Regions from separate parts of the Thermoanaerobacterium sp. CMT5567-10 genome, predicted to be linked through region 1. Evidence: riboswitches for the same ligand, from Rfam matches in the RefSeq annotation. Region 1 holds a riboswitch; each other region holds the start of a gene.
What was found. Region 1 has a riboswitch for cyclic di-AMP ahead of Q2T46_RS03580 (TrkH family potassium uptake protein). Riboswitches for the same ligand answer to the same signal wherever they lie in the genome.
Positions count from the first base shown of each region.

Region 2: linked by a shared signal. The riboswitch ahead of Q2T46_RS07125 (NAD/NADP octopine/nopaline dehydrogenase family protein) and the one ahead of Q2T46_RS03580 (TrkH family potassium uptake protein) in region 1 are both predicted to bind cyclic di-AMP.
Region 3: linked by a shared signal. The riboswitch ahead of Q2T46_RS04560 (C40 family peptidase) and the one ahead of Q2T46_RS03580 (TrkH family potassium uptake protein) in region 1 are both predicted to bind cyclic di-AMP.
Region 4: linked by a shared signal. The riboswitch ahead of Q2T46_RS02265 (SH3 domain-containing C40 family peptidase) and the one ahead of Q2T46_RS03580 (TrkH family potassium uptake protein) in region 1 are both predicted to bind cyclic di-AMP.

Region 1 covers NZ_CP130558.2:680,222-685,405, forward strand. The annotation lists gene Q2T46_RS03570 (F0F1 ATP synthase subunit A) at 1-129, opposite strand, end outside; gene Q2T46_RS03575 (TrkA family potassium uptake protein) at 248-901, opposite strand; gene Q2T46_RS03580 (TrkH family potassium uptake protein) at 922-2,301, opposite strand; cyclic di-AMP (ydaO/yuaA leader) riboswitch at 2,425-2,554, opposite strand; gene yihA (ribosome biogenesis GTP-binding protein YihA/YsxC) at 2,686-3,288, opposite strand; gene lon (endopeptidase La) at 3,278-5,184, opposite strand, start outside.
Region 2 covers NZ_CP130558.2:1,356,958-1,362,141, reverse strand. The annotation lists gene Q2T46_RS07140 (hypothetical protein) at 1-47, shown strand, start outside; gene Q2T46_RS07135 (hypothetical protein) at 460-1,191, opposite strand; gene Q2T46_RS07130 (SEC-C metal-binding domain-containing protein) at 1,358-1,537, opposite strand; cyclic di-AMP (ydaO/yuaA leader) riboswitch at 1,716-1,840, shown strand; gene Q2T46_RS07125 (NAD/NADP octopine/nopaline dehydrogenase family protein) at 1,950-3,050, shown strand; gene Q2T46_RS07120 (cobalamin B12-binding domain-containing protein) at 3,047-4,699, shown strand; gene Q2T46_RS07115 (N-acetylmuramoyl-L-alanine amidase) at 4,825-5,184, shown strand, end outside.
Region 3 covers NZ_CP130558.2:872,983-878,166, forward strand. The annotation lists gene Q2T46_RS04545 (cysteine hydrolase family protein) at 1-492, opposite strand, end outside; gene Q2T46_RS04550 (PaaI family thioesterase) at 584-1,006, opposite strand; gene Q2T46_RS04555 (sigma-70 family RNA polymerase sigma factor) at 1,032-1,598, opposite strand; gene Q2T46_RS04560 (C40 family peptidase) at 1,883-2,563, opposite strand; cyclic di-AMP (ydaO/yuaA leader) riboswitch at 2,569-2,686, opposite strand; gene Q2T46_RS04565 (ISLre2 family transposase) at 2,893-4,377, opposite strand; gene Q2T46_RS04570 (Ku protein) at 4,585-5,184, shown strand, end outside.
Region 4 covers NZ_CP130558.2:409,654-414,837, reverse strand. The annotation lists gene Q2T46_RS02280 (nicotinate phosphoribosyltransferase) at 1-772, shown strand, start outside; tRNA gene Q2T46_RS02275 (tRNA-Leu) at 931-1,015, shown strand; gene Q2T46_RS02270 (AEC family transporter) at 1,075-1,992, opposite strand; cyclic di-AMP (ydaO/yuaA leader) riboswitch at 2,181-2,311, shown strand; gene Q2T46_RS02265 (SH3 domain-containing C40 family peptidase) at 2,317-3,015, shown strand; gene typA (translational GTPase TypA) at 3,160-4,983, shown strand; gene Q2T46_RS02255 (lytic transglycosylase domain-containing protein) at 5,024-5,184, opposite strand, start outside.

The DNA of each region.
Region 1 (5,184 bases):
GCCTCTTGTAACGATAATAGACGCTATAGTAAGTACAGCCATTATTAACCATGTTACAACAACTGTTGTCGTCACAGGAATGCCACCTAAAATAGGGATTGTAAATACTACAGACTGTCCTATCTCCACTCGTATCACCCCTTTCTTGCTTTTGAATACAATTATAATACTTTACAATGTAAAATTCAAACACTATTTTCACAGAACCCTTAAAATTCAACAGTTGTCAGACTCTCATATATTAATCTTAACTGTTATTCAATTTATTTATACTATCAATCGACGCAATAACAAATAGGTTATCGCCTTCCATTATTATATCGTCAGCAGAAGGAGTAATTTTAATATTATTTTCTCTTTTTATTGCAATAATATTTAATCCAAACCTTTGTCTTAGTTTCAATTCATTTAAAGATTTGCCTATCCAATCTCTAAGAGCCATTATTTCAACAATATTGTACTCAGGTGAAAGCTCTATAAAATCAAGTATATTTGACGATGTAAGACTATGAGCCAATTTTATCCCTGCTTCTTTTTCTGGAAATATGACCCTATCTGCTCCGATTTTCAGCAATACTTTTGCATGAAGTTCATTTAAGGCCTTCGCTACAACTGTTTTTACACCAAGTTCTTTTACCATAAGCGTAACCATAAGGCTTGTTTGTATATCTGTTCCAGTACCTATTATTGCAACATCAAAATTCCTTACACCTAAAGATCTTAGTACTTTTTCATCTGTTGCATCAGCCTGCACTGCTCTAGTCACACTGTCTGATATCCTCTGGACTCTTTCTTCTGAACTGTCTATCGCCAACACATCACAACCTAGTGAATATAATGTCGTTGCAACACTTGATCCAAACCTTCCTAAACCTATTACTACAAATTGTTTTCCACTCATGATATATAATATATAACCTCCTAACCAATTAATACATTGTCTTCGGGATATTTTATTGCTGCATTTGAATTTGCATGTCTTCGCATAAGTGCGTATATTACTGTCAATGGTCCAACTCTCCCTGCATACATTGTCAATATTATTACCATTCTTCCAACTATGTCTAAGTGGGGTGTCAACCCCATCGTAAGGCCTACAGTACCAAATGCTGATACAACTTCGTAAAAAATTGATAAGAAGTCTGCTTTCTCAAATACAGATAAAAGTAAAACATCAAAAATAATTATAAATATACCTATACAAATTACTGAAAACGCTCTATAAACTTCGTCTTTTGGAATCCTTTTAGATAATACTTCGGTATCTTCTCTGCCTTTTACTACTGAAAACAGAGTCATTACGATAACTGCAAATGTTGATGTTTTAATACCGCCTCCTGTAGATCCAGGTGATGCACCTATAAACATCAATATGATTGTAAAGAAATTTGAAGCATCTGTCATCTTTGCAATATCAAGCGTGTTAAATCCAGCAGTCCTAGGCGTTATAGCTGCAAACAATGATGACAGCACCTTGCCTTTAAAAGAAAGGTATTTCATTGTTTCAGGATTGTCATGTTCTAATAAGAAAAACATTAAAGCACCAACCACGATTAAAATTGATGTTGTTATGATTACAATTTTTGAGTGAAGAGAAAATTTTTTAAATTGCCGTTTGTTGATAATATCATATTGAACTGTAAATCCCAACCCACCAAAAACGATTAATGTCATTATCACAAAATTTACAGAAAAACTTTCAGTGTACTGTATTAAGCTCTTAAAATTGCCAAAGACATCAAATCCGGCATTATTATAAGCAGATACTGCATGAAATATTCCTCTAAAAAGTCCCTCCCAAAAGCCAAACTGAGGGATAAACTTAAATGATAATAATACTGCTCCAATACCTTCAATTACAAATGTGCTTATAAGTGCATACCTAATAAGCCTAACTATCCCCTGCAGTGTAAGAGCATTCATAGCTTCCTGCATAACAAGTCTTTCTTTAAAAGTTATTTTTTTGCCCATTACCATAAATAAAAGAGTTGCAAATGACATAAACCCCAGTCCGCCAATTTGTATTAGAATCATAATAACTGTCTGGCCAAATCTAGACCAATATGTCCCTGTGTCAACTACTACTAAACCCGTAACACATGTAGCAGATGTTGCAGTAAATAAAGCTGTCGTAAAATCTGTCTCAGTGTTTGTACTCGATGATATTGGAAGCATAAGAATAAATGTTCCTATCAATATCACTGTAGCAAAACCTAAAGCAAGCACCTGTATCGGCGTTATACTGTTTAAAATATGCTGCACTTTTTGCCTTACAGTCATTTCTTCATCTCCAAAAATAATATCAAATATAAATATCTATGATTTCATCATAATAGTAGAAACAACGTATATTAATCATGTCTCATCTTTTTTTACAGCGTAATTTCCCCAAAAATATAAAAAAACCTGAAGTCCTCAAGTTTTTTAACTTCTCCTTAAAAGCCTACGGGGTTAGCTGACGGGCTAGGATCTAAGAAAGCTTAACCCTATTCTTTCGAATTTCGCCCCAGTTATTGGGTCCCCCGTTTCCATTGGAATTAGGCTTATTTTATTACGATAACTATAAAACCATTATACAACTGATACTTTTCAATAGCAAATGTCAATCAAACACCATATATTTTCATTTTTAATCAAATTAACTGATATTTAACGAATACATTTAATAATTCTCCATTATCGTCGTTAATCTTCGAATTTTTTGTTGTTCTCAAGAATAAAATCTAAACAGGTGTAGACATCATCTACACCAGTTTTCTTCAAAGATGAAAAAGGTACAATTTTATCTTTGTCGACTTCAAGTGTCTCGGATATGACATTCAGGGACCTTTGAATTTCCTGCCTATTCAGCTTATCCGATTTTGTAGCAACAACAACATAATTTAAATTTCTCTGTTTTAAATAATTCACCATTAGGACATCATCATCTGTAGGCCTATGCCTGATGTCTACAAGCATTATTGCACCTTGGAGATATTCTGAAACATTTAAGTAAGTCTCAATATTTATTGACCACTGTTTTTTCATCTCTTTTGAAACTTCAGCATAGCCATAGCCAGGAAGATCAACTAAGTAAAATGAATTATTTACAAGGTAAAAATTAATACCTTGCGTCTTTCCCGGCTTCTGGCTAACTCTTGCGAAATTTTTTCTGTTAACTATGGTATTTATAAAAGATGATTTGCCTACATTCGACCTGCCTATTACAGCAATTTGCATTAGCCCGTCATCTGGATATTGACTTTTATTATACGCAGAAACCTTAAGCTCTATTGATTTAATCTTCATATGAGTTCTCACCTACTAACGATATTTTTAAGACTTCATCGATATTTGAAACGAACTTAAATTCCATCTTTCTTTTAACACTTTGCGGTATCTCGTCTAAATCTCTTTTATTATCTGCTGGTGCAATTATCTTTAGTATACCAGCCCTATGGGCAGCTAAAACTTTTTCCTTTAAGCCTCCAATAGGCAATACTTTACCGGTCAGTGTGATTTCACCTGTCATGGCTATATCGCCTCTTACCGGTACCCTTTTGATAGCTGAAACCATTGCTGTGACCATTGTAATGCCTGCAGACGGTCCGTCTTTTGGTATTGCACCTTCTGGCACATGTATGTGTATGTCCAGATCCTTATAAAAATCCTCATCTATTCCAAGCAAATCAGCATTTGCCCTTATATAGCTGAAACCTGCTTGTGCAGATTCTTTCATGACATCTCCCAACTGCCCTGTAAGCGTAAGTTTTCCTGTTCCAGGCATTGTAGTTGCTTCAACCGTAAGTGTATCACCGCCAACTCTAGTCCATGCAAGGCCAGTAACCATACCTACTTTGTCTTGCAGATTTGCTTTATCGACTCTAAATAATGGCTTCCCAAGGTATTTTTGTAGATTTTGCTTTCCGACTTTTATTGAATTAGCTTTATCTTCCACTATAGTTTTGATAGACTTTCTTACTACTTTTGCTATATTCTGCTCTAACGCCCTTACGCCAGCTTCCCTTGTGTACTCTGATATTATGCCGATTATAGCTGAATCTTGTATTTTTATAACATCATTTGTTACACCATGTTCTTTTAATATTTTGGGAACCAAATGTTCTTTTGCTATTTGCAATTTTTCTTCCTCCGTATACCCAGATATATATATGACTTCCATTCTGTCAAGAAGCGGAGCTGGTATCGTGTCTAATGTATTAGCAGTTGTTATAAAAAGCACCTTTGATAAATCAAATGGCAAATCAATGTAATGGTCTCTGTATGTAGAGTTTTGCTCTGGATCCAAAACTTCCAGCATTGCTGATGCTGGATCGCCTCTGAAGTCAGAGCTCATCTTGTCTATCTCATCTAAAAGAAAAACTGGATTTTTGGAACCTGCAATCTTCAATGAATTAATTATGCCACCTGGTATTGCCCCTACATATGTCCTTCTATGTCCTCTTATCTCAGCTTCATCTCTAACTCCACCTAGTGACAACCTTACAAATTTTCTATTCATTGCCCTTGCGATAGATTTTCCAAGGGATGTCTTTCCGACGCCAGGAGGACCTACAAGGCATAGAATCGGACTTTTCATCTTTTCATGATAGCTTCTTACAGCCAAAAACTCTAAAATCCTCTCTTTTACTTTCTTTAATCCGTAATGATCTTCATTCAATATTTTTTCTGCTCTTTTTATATCCAGCACATCTTTAGTCTCTTCATTCCACGGAAGGTCCAAAAGCCAATCTATGTACGTCCTAACAACGGATCCTTCTGCAGAACCTAGTCCCATCCTGCTTAATCTTCTCAACTCTTCTCTAGCTTTTTCTTTAACATAATCAGGCAAATCTTTTGACTCGATTTTTTCTTCATATTCATCTATTTCCTGATCTATTTCATCAGATTCTCCAAGTTCGGCTTTAATAGCTTTCAATTGCTCTCTCAAATAATACTCCCTCTGGCTTTTGTCTATCTGCTTGTGGACCCGCATATTTATTTTTTTCTCTATTTCAAGTATATCAAGCTCTTTCAATATAAACCCTAATAGCTTCTCCAGTCTTTCCTTCGTGTCAAAGCACTCTAAAAGCTCTTGATTTTGGCTTTGATTTAAGCTTAAATGTTCTGTTATAACGTCAGCAAGCCTTCCCGGCTCTTCTATAGATACAACACTGTAAATACTGTCTAATGGTATTTTTGATG
Region 2 (5,184 bases), 680 kb from region 1:
AGGATATAGAAACAGAGGGATTTAAAGTGGTAGTTGTTCAATTTTAAAAGAAAGCTTGCATAATTTCTTCTGTTTTTTATCTTTATATATTGTTTGCTGTATAAGTTTAGGAATACGGTAATAATTATCGTATATGATTGATGCTGGACAAATTACCTAACTAGGGGCATCAAACCGTGAGCGAAATAATATAACGTTATTATAAGAAAATTTCCATAAAGACAGAAAAAGATTCTTGATGCAGATATGAGTAGAGTATGTTCATAATTATGAATGATACGCCTCTACTACCATAAATATGTACAAATTTTTTGTGTTCAGCTATATTGCGATAAATTGATTAAGTAGTTTTAGCGAATTATAACGAAATAATTATTAATTGGAATAAAAACACATTGCATAGTTTGCCGATGTGTTTTTATATTTATGCTTTCATTTGTGCATTTAATGAATACAATGCTAAAATTTTATATCTATGTTGGCCAGAATATTACTGCTTATTTTACTCATTGTATTTTTTAAATCACCATAAATTTTTTCAAATATCTCCACTATTTGTTCTAAACCATTTTTCTTTAAGTAAACTATGTATTCATCTAAGATTTCATCCGAAGTTAAGTCTTGTAATTTTACTTCTTTGTCTATGCCCTCCACTTTTGCAGGTAAATTATTCAAAGTTCTTAAAATATTCACTTTTATTATTTGTTCAAATATTTTCATATTCCAATGATTAGTAGGCATACCTAAAAGTGTTAAAACATTCTCAAAAGATATTTTTACTTTTTCGTCATTTGCACTTTCAAATTTTGATTCTAAACTTATGAGGATAGTCTTTAAAGCTTTTTCAAAAATGATTAGCTCATTATAAAGCAAATCTTGTAATACATCGTCAAATAATAAATCAGAGAATTCATTAAGTGCCTTAAAGTCAAATAAAAATGACGATAAAATTCTATGATATAATTTAAGCAAAAACAGATATACTATATAAAAGGGAATATCTATATGCTCATTTAAAACATAATCTAAATCACCTGTAATAGCATCAAACATTTTACTGCTTAGATATTCATTAAATGATGGATATTTCGAAGCTATATCAAAGATTTTATCCATAGTCTTATTACTATTTATAGCGTGTATTTCTTCCAAGGCTTTGGCTATTTCAATCATGGTGGCTCCTGTTACCATTTTTACTAATGTGTTATATTCGTCTAATATAGATACCCTTATTAAAAGAAAAAGATCCTTTATTTATTTTTCTAAAAAATCAAAATTTTGCAACTCAAAAGCAATATTCAAAAAAATATCTTCTACTAAATTTTCTTCTACAATCTGTTTTAAAAGATTATCTACGTCATAGTATACTTACGATTTTAATAAACTCAACATCATCCGAAAAAAGATTAACTTCATTAGACAAGGAATTTGTCAATTTTTTTTTTATTTCTTCTATATTATTCATACAACACTTTTTATATTTTTTCCCGCTCCCACAGATGCAATAATCATTTCTGCTAATGTCAAATATTTTCATGCTTTAATATCCTCCCATTTTTTAGACTAGTTTAATTTTAAACAAATAACTTATAAATTTCAATTCCTCTTTTTAAAAAGTTGCATATTTATAGACACAGTTTGGTTACAAAATTTACATCTTTTTAATATATTTGCAAATATGATTTTAATATGGTATAATTTAATTAATTTAATAATATGCTATAACGCTGAATTCGTATGAAGCGGGGAAACCAATTTTGGGGTGAATCCATTTTATATGGAAGGGTTATCTTTCGACCCTAACCCGTCAGCTAACCTCGTAAGCGTTGAAAGAGGAGGAAATAGCATGGATAGATTCGGTTTTACTGCCTTCTATTAGTAAACCGGGTTTCAGCTGTAGATTTTCTCTATGGCTTTTTTAATACCCAAAAATAGAAGGAGGTTTTTAAATGAGATTACCTATATTTTCTGTCATTGGAGCCGGCAACAGCGGTCAGGCGATGGCAGCACACCTTTCGCTAATGGGGTTTACAGTTAATCTCTACAATAGAACTCGTGAGAAATTGATTCATATCTTGAATAATGGTGGTATATATCTTGAAGGAGCTGTTAGAGGGTTTGCTAGACTCAATATGATTACTGATAATATGGAAGATGCAATAAAAGATGCAGATATAATTATGGTAACTATTCCAGCATCGGGACACAGCGATATAGCTTATGAAATGCTTCCACATTTAAAAAATGGGCAAATAATAGTTTTAAATCCTGGAAGGACCTTTGGGGCAATTGAGTTTTACAATATCGTCAAAACAAGAAGAGATTTAGATGTGGTAATATCTGAGACAGATACATTTATATATGCCTGTAGATCGAATGATGGCATAGCGAAAATTTTTAGAATAAAACATGTCGTATCATTAGCATCTATACCATCGTGGAAGACAAATTATGTAGTTGATTTGCTGAAATTGGCTTATTCACAGGTGGTTCCAGCCGAAAATGTTTTAGAGACAAGTTTAAATAATATAGGTTCTATTTTTCATCCGGCACCTACCCTTTTAAATTCTGCACGAATAGAGACTACAGAGGGAAGTTTTCAATATTATTTAGAAGGAATATCTCCATCAGTCGCAAAGATATTGGAAAGAATGGATAGAGAAAGAGTTGCAGTCGCACATGCATTAGGTGTAAATGCTGTTACAGCATTAGATTGGCTAAAAGATACGTATGGTGTTACTTCAGATAATTTATATGATGCAATTCAAAATACAGATGCATATAAAGGATTACTAGCACCAAAGACACTAGACTGCAGATATATTTTTGAAGATGTTCCTATGAGCTTAGTCCCAATTTCTTCAATTGGAAAGCAGTTGGGGATTTCGACACATACTATCGACTCTATAATTCATTTGGCATCATGTATGCATGAAAAAAATTACTGGAAGATGGGACGGACGGCTGTAAAGCTAGGATTGGATGGCAAAAGTGCAGCAGAAATAAAAGAAATAGTAGAAGGCGTAAAGGAGGAGAGTACTGTCGCATGAAAAGATTAATTATAGCTGCTTCAATTGAGAATGATGTTCATGTTGCTGGTGTCTATAAGTTTTTAAAGATTGCAGAGAGTGAAGGATTTGATATTCAGTTTTTAGGTCCTGCAACACCAATTGATAAACTTATAGAAAGCATACGGGTGAGAAAACCTGACATAGTTGGAATAAGCTATAGACTGACTCCTGATTCACTTAAATCCATTTTAGATGTTCTTAAAAATAGGATAAAAGAATACAATCTTAATGGCATTAGATGGATATTTGGTGGCACGGAACCAAATTGCATAGTTGCCAAAGAATCGGGCATTTTTGAGGAAGTCTTTGATGGCACTTCAGGTGATGAATTTACAATTTCGTATTTGAGAGGACAAAAAGTTGCATCAAATAAAATTGAGTATGAGCAGGATATACTTGAGAGGATAGAAAGAAACTATCCTTATCCTGTAATAAGACATCACTTTGGATTGCCTTCGTATACGGACACACTTGAAGGGATAAAAAGGATTGCGGAAGAAAAAGTTCTCGATGTAATATCGATAGCGCCTGATCAAAATACACAAGAACATTTTTTCGATAAAAAGTACAATAAAGCACTTGATGGTGCAGGTGGAGTACCTATAAGGACTGAAGAAGAATTTAAAAAACTTTATGATGAGTCAAGGCGTGGAAATTATCCGCTGCTTAGATGTTACAGTGGAACGAATGATGTTTTTAAAATGGCAAAAATGTTAAAAGACACGATAAATAATGCATGGGCAGCTATACCACTTTGCTGGTACAATGTATTAGATGGCAGAGGGCCTAGACAGGTGGAAGAATCTATAAGAGAGAACCAAAAGCTGATGAAGTGGCATGCTGATAGAAATATACCTGTGGAAGTCAATGAGGCACATCACTGGGGGCTTAGAGATGCACATGATGCTATATATGTTGCGGCAAGCTATCTTGCAGCGTACAATGCTAAGAAAATGGGTGTAAAGACGTATATAGCGCAGTTTATGTTTAATGTGCCGCCAGCTACATCCCCAAAAATGGATCTTGCAAAGATGTTGGCATCTATAGAGCTTGTTGAAAGCCTTCAGGATGATAACTTTAGAGTGCTGAGACAGGCGAGGGCGGGGCTTGCAAGCATGCCGCATGATCTTTTTGAGGCGAAAGGGCAGCTTGCTTCAAGCGCATATCTTTCAATGGCTATAAAACCTCATATATATCATGTTGTAGGTTTTTGTGAAGCACATCATGCTGCAACGCCAGACGATATAATAGAAAGTGTGAAGATTGTAAAAGCAGTGATAAACAATACTTTGTATGGCATGGTGGATTTTACTAAAGATTTAGATGTTTTAAAGAGGAAAGAGGAACTTGTAAATGATGCGATGGTAATAATCAATGCTATAAAGGAACTTAATACATTGTGCAGCGATCCGCTGTCAGATCCACATACATTATCATTAGCGATAAAATTAGGCATATTGGATGCTCCGCATCTTAAAGGAAATAAAAGTGCAAGTGGCATGCTTACCACAAAGGTTATAAATGGTGCATGTTATGCCTATGACTATGAAAACAACAAGATTATTAAAGAAGAAGAAAGGATATATAATATAATTCAAAACTACCAAAAACTCATAATCGTGGCGTAAAAACTAGTTATTATCGGATGTATATGCAAAGTATATATCCGATTTTTTTATGCCCATATATATAAATTTTTTTGCTAAAAAACATATTATATGAGAGGTGAATATTAAGAAAGGAGGGGATTTAATTGATGATTGTTGTAGATCCCGGACATGGTGGATCTGATAGCGGCGCTGTAGGATATGGTTATTTTGAAAAAGATATCAACTTAAGTGTATCTCTTAAATTGAGAGATGTTTTTAAGGCAAACAATGTAGATATAATTTTGACAAGAGATAAAGATGTGACATTGGGACTTAGCGAAAGGTGTGACATTGCAAATAAAAACAAGGCGGATTATTTTATTTCAATTCACTGTAACAGTTTTAAAGATTCTTCTGCAAAAGGGACAGAAACTTATTCATATCCTAGAAGTATTTCTGGAGCAAAATTAGCAAAAGGTGTGCAACAAACTATTGTGGCAAATCTAAAAACAATAGACAGAGGT
Region 3 (5,184 bases), 190 kb from region 1:
AGTAGACTTTCCTTCTTTAAGCATGCTGATTATCTTTTTTAAAAACGAGTTCCCATCGTCAAATTCTCCACCAAAAAACACATTTAGTGAATTTTTCTCATATATCTGTGGCTGTCCTTTTATTATCTCTAAAAGTTCTTCAACGATAGAGCTTTCATCAGTTCCTTTTACACAGTGCTGTGGATAATCGGCAAATTCCGCTGCATCTTTAATATGGGCATCATTTATAAACAGTATATTTTTTATGCCCATTCTGTAAGACGCATTTATCAAATTCTTTATAGGTTCTATTATGCCTCCAATTCTGGGACTTGATAGTGCACCACTTTTGCAAAAACCATTTACCATGTCTACCACAATCAATGATACATTGTCAGCATTTCCGGAATCATTTATAACTGTACTAAGCTTCATATCATCCAAGTTGCTATAAAAGTCAAACAAATAATTTAAAAAAGGTCTTGTATTGTACAAAAAACTATCAAAATTCATTTAAAAAACCTCCTTCCATTTAGTTAAATATATATATTAATTTTATATCAAATTATATACCAAAAAAAGAGGCTTTAGCCTTAAAGCCCCTTTAATTTAGACTATAAAACGTCTCCCTTGCTGACGCTACAAGTTTACCATCTTGGTTGTAAGCATCGCATACAGCAACAGCAGTAGATTTTCCTAAGTGAATTATCTTTGCAAAAGCATCAATTTTATCCCCGATCTTAACAGATTTTATATAGTTTATATTCATTTCAAGAGTGACCATATTTCTTCCCATCGTCTTTGCTGCAATTCCCATTGCCGTATCCATAAGTGAAAACACCACTCCTCCATGTGCAATCCCAAAAATATTTAAATGTTTCTCTGAAATTATAATTTCCATTGTAACTTTGCCACTATCTAGCTCAACTATATCCATTCCAATTAGATTATGATATTGTGCATTCTTATTTAATTCAATTATTTTTTTGAATAAATCTTCGTTTATGCCATTATTCCTTACTTCCAAACTTTTACCATCCTTTCATGTCTTTTTACATAATTATATCATTTTTTATCGCAAATCTTAATCTCTCTATAGCTCGGTTTTTTAATTTTACTGCACTTTGATATCCTATGCCTACCTCTTTTGCTATTTCCACCAATGATTTTCTATTAAAGAAGTATAATAAAATTATATTTTTTTGCTTTTCCGTCAGGCTATTTAAGGCATCTTTCAAATCTTTCATTGAAATACCTTTAAAAAACTCCTCTTCTGGTGATAAGCCGTCACTTTCCAACAAATCTATTATTTCATCGTCATCATCATTAGCTTTTGCATTCAAAGAAAGGCTAGGCTTCCTCTTTCTATACATTCCTAAAAAGTGAAATTTAAGCTGCATGCTGGCATATGCTATAAATTCTCTCCCTTTCTTCTCATCAAACTCCTTTATGGCTGTAATCAGAATTTCTCTTCCATCTTGAAGCATATCGTTAAAATCATCATAAGGAAATTTTTTAGCAAGTGATATCAAAAGAGGATTAAACTTGTTTAAAATTTCCACAGTAGAATTTTCATCACCATTTTTTGCTTTAAAGCACAGTTCATTATAGCTTATCATTATCTACACCTCACTAAATAGTGAGGACCGGTCCTTTTCAGTGCTGCACTGTGCTTTAATTATATTATGCGAACATACGTTTTTCTAACTTTGACTTTTGAAAAGTCTATATATGGAATTGCAAAAGTTTATTGTGAAAATTACAAAATTGATATTAAGATATAAATAATTTTGCTCTGACTTAGCAAATCTACTACAAGTAAAAATTTTTAAAAAAAAGAACACGTATATGTTGCGGCTAATTAACATATACGTGTTCTTTCGCTTTAGCAATATACTCTTTCTTAATAATATCTCCTTGCACCTATATAGTAAGTCCTAAACCACCCGCTAAAATCATCATATGCTGCCTTTTTTGAAGAATCGCTCATATGTATCAAGCGATTATTACCTATGTATATTCCTTCATGTGTAGGCCCTTTACCTGACGTAGAGAAAAACAGTATATCACCAGGCTGTAAATCTGATAAGCTTACAGGCCTTCCACCAGCATACTGATCGTATGTAGTCCTGCCGATGCTTTTTCCTGCCTGCTTATATACGTATTGGACAAAGCCAGAACAGTCAAAGCCAGCAGGTGTCGTACCACCGTAAACGTACGGTGTCCCTAGATACCTTTCCGCAATGCTAACTACGCTCAAGTTTGACGTGCGATCATAAGCACCTCTAGATGAAACTCCACTTGCAGTTGTCCTATTTAAAACCGCCTCTGTCGCTGGTCCCACTATACCATCAGGAGATAAGCCAAATTTCTTCTGTAATGCAATAACAGCACTTTTCGTCTTGCTGCCGAAAATACCGTCAATACCACCTGTGCTATAACCAAGTCGATTCAGCGTTTGCTGCAAGCTAACCACTGCTTGTCCTCTTGAACCGTACTTCAAAAGCTCCATTGCAAACGCACTTGGTGCTTGCATAAGTGTTATTGACAAAACTACTGATGCAACTAACTTTTTGTGATTCAATTCATTCATCCTCTCTTTATGCCTACGAGGTTAGTTGACGGGTTCGGTAAAGAGTAACCCTACCGCAAATGCGGATTCACCCCAAAATTATCCCCCGTTCTTTCGATTAGGCATATTTTTTAATAAATTTAATAAAAAATTTATATTTTTAATAATTACTTAATATTATACAGGCAAAATCAATCGAAGTCAATGTGGTACTATATTTTGTTTGTGTCAAGTAGTTGTTGGCAAATTTTTTTCTTCAAATTTTATCCGTATAATGTTTAATGTGTTGTGAATTTTCGTGCAATTATTTTTACTCCATTCTTATCTTCATATTCCGCCTTTTATATGACTTTTAATTCACTTAAACATTTGTATCTGAGTATTTCTCTTATTGTTTTTCTGCCGTTTGTCATTGCACAACCTTCAAACGGCATATCGCCTCTTTGCATATGATATGTTTTTGCTTTTTTCTGCTTTTTGTTTACATCCGCTGCTGATAATTTTATTTCTTCTTTTATCTCTGCTAATTTTTCTTCTGATATTATAACATTAAAGTATGTTTCTACAACACTATTAAGTTTTCCGCTTGTCTTTAAGGCTAGTATCTTTGCTAAATTGTTCGCACCTTTTTCTGTCCAACTCATTTTTCCCGCATTCATTCTGCGCGCCAATGTGTCAAATATATTGTTTTCCATTGTTCCTAAATGTTTGTATTCTATCCCTTCTGGGGCTTCTGGTATTTTTATTTCTTCTCTCTTTTGGTATGGTTTTATCCCTTCCTTATTGGCTACTAAATAGTTATATAGTTTTTCTAATTTCTTCATTTGCTTTTCATCATCTTTTTGCTCTATCATTAATTTCGCTATGTATTCTAGACTTTCTTCTGCTTTCCCTTCATCTAGCATTTTCATCAATTTGCAGGCATCTTTTTTGTTCTCTATATTCCTTATTACTGCTTGGCTTTTATGAAATGGATCTAATTGAAAATATACTCCTTCTTCTCCTAAACTTTCTTTAATCCAACTTGCTCCATCTCCATTTATTATCTTTATTTCTATTTCGTCTATGTTGTATTCTTTTGCTATCGTTGCATCTACTAATTCTTTAAATTCTTTGCTGCTTGCAAATCCTGCACATACTATTTTATTATGTGTTATATATTCATTACTTCCCGGGCTTCTTTTTACCCATCCGTCGTATGCTACTGCTAATTTTATTTCTTTTTTTCCCCTGCTTTTTTTGCCTTTTGGTCTGTCTTTGCCTTGCATTGATAACCATAATCCATCCATTTCTTGAAATAATATTTTTGTTTCTTTTTCTCCTCTTAATTTGTTTTCTTTGAATAGTTTTATATCTTGTTTTTCTAATTCTGCTATTTTTTCTCCAACCTTTTGTATTATATTCCATGCAGTTGTATGGCTTATGCTTTGATTTGTTAATGATTCTATATTTTTCGCTGCTTCTCTATATGACATTTCTGTTACATTTTCTACAACTTTTTCAATAAGATTTGTTGATATATGCCCTATTGTATCCATTTTTAAATACTCATCTAAAAGATAAACATATTCCTTTTTCCCTTCACTATTTATATGTTCATAAATTCTTTTATCAAATTCAACAGTGCCCATAATTGTTTTTATGTTTGTATGCTTTTTACCTTTACATCTATATTCTTTTTTGTCCCTTTTTTCTAGTAACATATCATCTATCTTCATGAGGATTTGAGCCATTATTTTACAAGCTTCTTCGCAAACTAATTTGTAAATTTCCGCTTCTAAATCCTTGAAATTTATTTCATTTTCGTTTAAACTTATATCTAGCATGTAATCACCTCTATAACGCTTTTTTTGTTTTTTCTATTTAAACATTATAGCGGATGATTCATGCGAATGGAAGGTATTTTTTGGATACCTTCCTTTTTCTATTTTTTACCGCCTACTAAAATTATACACTAAGCTATATTTTACCTGTAATATAAAATTGTACGTGCACATAATAATATTGAACTATTAAAAATGAGGTGTTAAAACATGCGTTCAATGTGGAAAGGTGCCATAAGCTTTGGTTTAGTCAGCATACCTATAAAACTCTATGCAGCAACAGAGGACAATTCAGTTCATTTCAGACAGCTTCATAAAGACTGCAAATCACCTATCAAATACGAAAAAATCTGCCCTGTCTGCAACAGACAGGTATCAGAAGATGAAATAGTTAAAGGATATGAATATGAACCAGGAAAATTTGTCATTATCGATGAAGAAGATTTAGAAAGAATTCCGAAGTCAACAGTTAAGACGATAGATATTCTTGACTTCACAGATTTAAATAAAATCGATCCAATCTATTTCGATAAAACATATTATATAGCACCAGATGAAATCGGAGCAAAGCCATACGTGCTTTTAAGAGATTCTATGAAAAAATTAAACCGTGTTGCAGTTGCAAGAGTCGTTATACGTTCAAGACAAGATTTAGCTTGCATCAGAGTTTACAATGATGACTACATGGTGTTAGAAACAATGCATTTCCCTGATGAAATAAGAAATACAAATGGGCTTCCACCGATTCGCAATGTAGACCTGCATGAGAATGAAGTAAAAATGGCGATTAAGCTTATAGATACGTTGACA
Region 4 (5,184 bases), 270 kb from region 1:
AAATGAAGGAGAAACATTTGAACCAAAAGAAACAGTTATGAGAATCATTGGACCTTACAATGAATTTGGGACATATGAGACCGTCATATTAGGGATACTTGCAAGCTCTTGTGGGTGGGCAACTGCAGCAAGAGAGTTAAAGGAAGCTATTCCAGATAAGCCGCTCCTTTGCTTTGGCGCAAGACACGTACATCCAGCGGTAGCACCTGTTATGGAAAGAGCTGCACTTATAGGTGGTGCAGATGATGCAAGCTGCATACTAGGAGCAAAACTTGCTGGAAAAGAACCGAAAGGAACTGTCCCACATGCAGCATTTCTGATTGCTGGTGATACACTACCTATAGCAAAAGCATACAGTGAAATAACGCCTGATGATGAGAAAATAACTATCTTAGTTGATACATTTAAGGATGAGATAGAGGAATCATTAAGAGTTGCTGAATATCTTGGCGATAGGTTATACGGAATAAGGTTAGACACACCGTCAGAAAGAGGAGGCGTTACGGCCAGCCTCGTTTATGAACTAAGACAGAGGCTTAATCAAAAAGGATACAATAACGTCAAAATTATTGTGTCTGGCGGGCTTACACCTGAAAGAATAAAAGAACTTGCATTGAGTGGTGCAGATGCATTTGGCGTTGGAAGTTATATATCAGACGCTCCACCAATAGATATGACTATGGATATTAAAGAGGTAGAAGGAGAACCTATTGCTAAAAGAGGCAGAATTCCTGGGAGAATAGAAAATAAAAAATTAAAGAGAATAATATAATCAAGCAAGAAACTTATTCTTGCTTGATTTAATATAATTTATTTTTTGCATTTTGCAATTTAATATTTTGTAATATAAGTTTATGTAGTCGTATAAAAAAGTATTGACACAAATTAAAAAACATTATATAATGACTATTGTGTTAACGATGAAGACGCGCGGGGGTGGCGGAATAGGCAGACGCGTACGTTTGAGGGGCGTATGGAGTTATCCGTGCGGGTTCAAGTCCCGCCCTCCGCACCAAAATGAAAATAGATATTTTACATAAAAGTAAGCCTTGAAGGCTTTATTTTTTATGTTTATTACCACTTTAGCATTATAAGTGACATAAATATGATAGTGATAATGGTTGTAGATGTTATAAATATAGAGGCAAGTTTTACGTTTAAATTCCTCTCATCTGAATATATTACTGCTACTAGTGCTGTTGGCATTATTGAGCCTAGCATTATGGCTTTAATTGTCATTGAAGCTGTGCTGAAGAAAAGTGGCAGTGTAATAAACAATACTATACCAGGTATGTACTTTATAATAAGGCCTTTTATCAGTGATACTAATTCGTCTTTATCTAAATTAAAATCAAGGAAGTATCCGATTACGAAAAGGGCTAAGGTAGTATTTGGCAGTGAAATTTGTTCCACCAGATTAACGATTAAGCTTGGAAACTTAAATCCCAATATATTCAAAGTAAATGCAATAATATATGTATCAAATGGAACAAAGTATAAGATTTTTTTTAAAACTTTTTTTATATCTATTTTGCTACTTTGGGAGAATACATATGCAGCAATATATGCAATTCCAAAGACGTTAAATGAGTTACCCATGTCAAACATAGCAATGTGTAAAAGTCCATTACTACCATATATCTGCTGAATAAAAGGAAATGCAAAAAGACCGATGTTGTACCCACATAGTGAAATCATAAGCGTGCCTTTAGTTTCTTTTTTTAAATTGGCATTTTTAAAAATTAAAAGCCCAATAAGAAAAGTAATAAAGCCCATGACAAATCCAGAAAATGTTAAAATGAATAGATTTGTACTTACTTTCGTAGTAAAAAATACTTTTGCAATGCTGGCAGGTAGAGTTATATATATGATGAAGTTATTTAATACCTTTCCAGTTTCATTCGGTAAAAATTTCATCTTTTTTACTGCATAGCCTAAAAAAATTATTATAATGCTTATTGATATTTTTTGAAGTATGATTATCTGACTCATCTAGATCCCCTTTCTGTATTGTTAAATAAAATTATACTATATTAGAGAGATTATTTACATAGATTGTAACAAATTTATAAATTTTTTATAAAATATATTAAGGAAATATTAAAAAAATATTAAAAAATTATTATGAAAACATTGACTTTATTAATAATATCTGATAAAATGAAAGAAACTTGTACATATTAGCAATCTTGCCGAATCCTATTTAGGTACGGAGGATTTTCATGTTTTGGGGTTAATCTGCTATAAGCAGTAGGGATACCTTCTTATTCCGCACCCGTCAACTAACTCCGGAGGCAAAAAGGAAGGAGATTAGCTATGAATTGTCGATTAAGTAAATTAGTTTTTGGTGTATCCGTTTTCGGTATGACACTTGTAGGTTCTTCAATGTTGACGCATGTTTACGCAGATAATCTTGGAACTGGCATTGTGACAGGAAATAATGTAAATATCAGAAGTGGTGGTAGTTTATCATCAAAAGTAATAACTCAATTAAATTGGAATGACGCTGTCACTGTACTTGGACAGGAAAATGGCTGGTACAATATAAAATTATCTAATGGAACTGTTGGATGGATATATGGGCAATACCTTTCTTTAAGATCATCATCTAGCACAGTGTCTAGAGGGGATGTTGATAGGAGTGTTGTTTCCAGGTTGATAGACTTTGGTAAGAAGTTTTTAGGGACTAAATATGTCTATGGTGGTGAATCACCTTCTGGATTCGATTGCTCTGGATTTACACAGTACGTCTTAAAAAGTGTAGGGATAGATCTTCCGAGAACTGCTTCAAGCCAAGCAACAGTTGGAATATATGTAGACAGAGGAAATTTACAGCCTGGTGATTTGGTGTTTTTTAAGACATTAGGTAGCAGCATAATAAATCATGCTGGTATATACATAGGGAATGGAGAGTTTATGCATGCCTCATCAGGTGCAGGAAAAGTCATGATAAGTTCACTTAACGATGGCTATTACAGCACTCACTATGCCACAGCCAGAAGAGTAATACAGTAAATAATATAGAGACAAAAAGGCACTTTCATGTGTCTTTTTTTTAATGCCTTTTGTAACTTTAATCGTTTGTTGACTATTTAGGCATATTAATATATTATAATATATTGTATAAAATTTGCTTTTATGTGGAAGGAGATAACCTAGATGGGGTTTGTAAGAGATGATATAAGGAACGTAGCTATAATAGCACATGTTGATCACGGAAAGACAACTTTAGTAGACGGAATGCTTAAGCAGAGTGGCATTTTTAGGCAAAATGAAAAAGTTGAAGAAAGAGTAATGGATTCAAATGAGCTTGAAAGAGAAAGAGGTATAACGATTCTTTCAAAAAATACTGCTATTAGGTACAATGGTGTAAAAATAAATATAGTTGATACACCTGGGCATGCAGATTTTGGCGGTGAAGTAGAGCGGGTACTAAAGATGGTTGACGGTGTATTATTACTTGTAGATGCTTTTGAAGGACCAATGCCTCAGACCAGATTTGTATTGAGCAAAGCTTTAGAGCTTAATTTAAAGCCTATTGTAGTTGTAAATAAAATCGATAGACCAGATGCCAGACCTGAAGAGGTGATTGACGAGGTTCTTGATTTGTTTATAGAGCTTGGTGCTGATGATGATCAAATTGATTTTCCTGTTGTATATGCATCTGCAAGGGAAGGGGTTGCTAAATTAAATCTAAAAGATGAATCAGTTGATTTGCGCCCACTTTTTGATACGATTTTAAAAGAGATTCCGGCACCAGAAGGCGATATAGATGACCCACTGCAACTTATTGTTACGACACTTGATTATGACGATTATATTGGGAGAATCGCTATTGGAAAAGTCGTAAGAGGCAAAATCGTATCAGGTGAAAATGTCGCTATATGTAAAAGAGATGGATCTGTACAAAATGTAAAACTGAGTAATTTATACCAATATGAAGGCTTAAAAAGGGTTCAAGTTGAGGATGCTTTGCTAGGTGATATAGTGGCTGTATCAGGTATAAGCGATATAGAAATAGGTGAAACTATAGCGGATCCTGAAAAACCTGAGCCAGTTGATTTTGTCGAGATAGAAGAACCTACAATTTCAATGACTTTCGGAGTAAATACTAGTCCCTTTGCAGGAAGAGAAGGCAAGTATGTTACATCTAGACACCTTAGAGAAAGGCTATTTAGAGAGCTTGAAACAAATGTTGCATTAAGGGTGGAAGAGACAGAGACGACAGAAGCATTTAAGGTATCTGGACGTGGTGAGCTACATCTATCTATTTTGATAGAAACCATGAGAAGAGAAGGGTATGAGCTGCAAGTATCTAAACCCACTGTTATTATAAAAGAGATAAATGGTGTCAAGCATGAGCCTATAGAGCTTGTGACGATTGACATACCTGAGGATTTTATGGGTGTGGTTATGGAGAAGATGGGCTCTAGAAAAGGGGAGCTTATGGACATGCATACATTAAAACCAGGGACGCTAAGGCTTAAGTTTAAAATACCAACAAGAGGCCTTATTGGATACCGTTCTGAATTTCTTACAGATACAAAAGGAAATGGGATAATGACGTCTGTCATTTATGATTATGAACCGTACAAAGGTGATATACCAACAAGGTCTAGAGGTTCTCTAGTGGCTTTTGAAACTGGTACAACAACTACGTATGGTCTTTACAATGCGCAGGAGAGAGGAACTCTTTTAGTTGGACCTGGTGTTGAAGTGTATGAAGGTATGATAGTTGGTGAAAATTCTAGAAGTGAGGATATAGATGTCAATGTATGCAAGAAAAAGCATGTTACTAATTTGCGTTCCGCAACTGCAGATGAGGCATTAAGGCTTTCACCTATAAGAGAGATGTCTCTTGAAGAAGCATTGGAGTTTATAGCAAATGATGAGCTTGTGGAAGTTACACCGAAAAGCATAAGGCTGAGGAAAAAGATATTAAGTGCACAGCAAAGGTATAAAAATGCAAAATATAAGCAGTAAATAATAAAAGGGTTGTCACATTACGTGCATGGCCCTTTTTTTATTTTGATAAATCATCTATGATTTTATTTATATAGTTTACTGTTTCATCATATGGTGGTATGCCACTGTATTTATCTACTGCTGCTTCCCCAGCATTGTAAGCTGCCAAAGCCAGAGTAGTATTGTTGTATTTGTTAAGCAGTTGACTTAACAACTTTG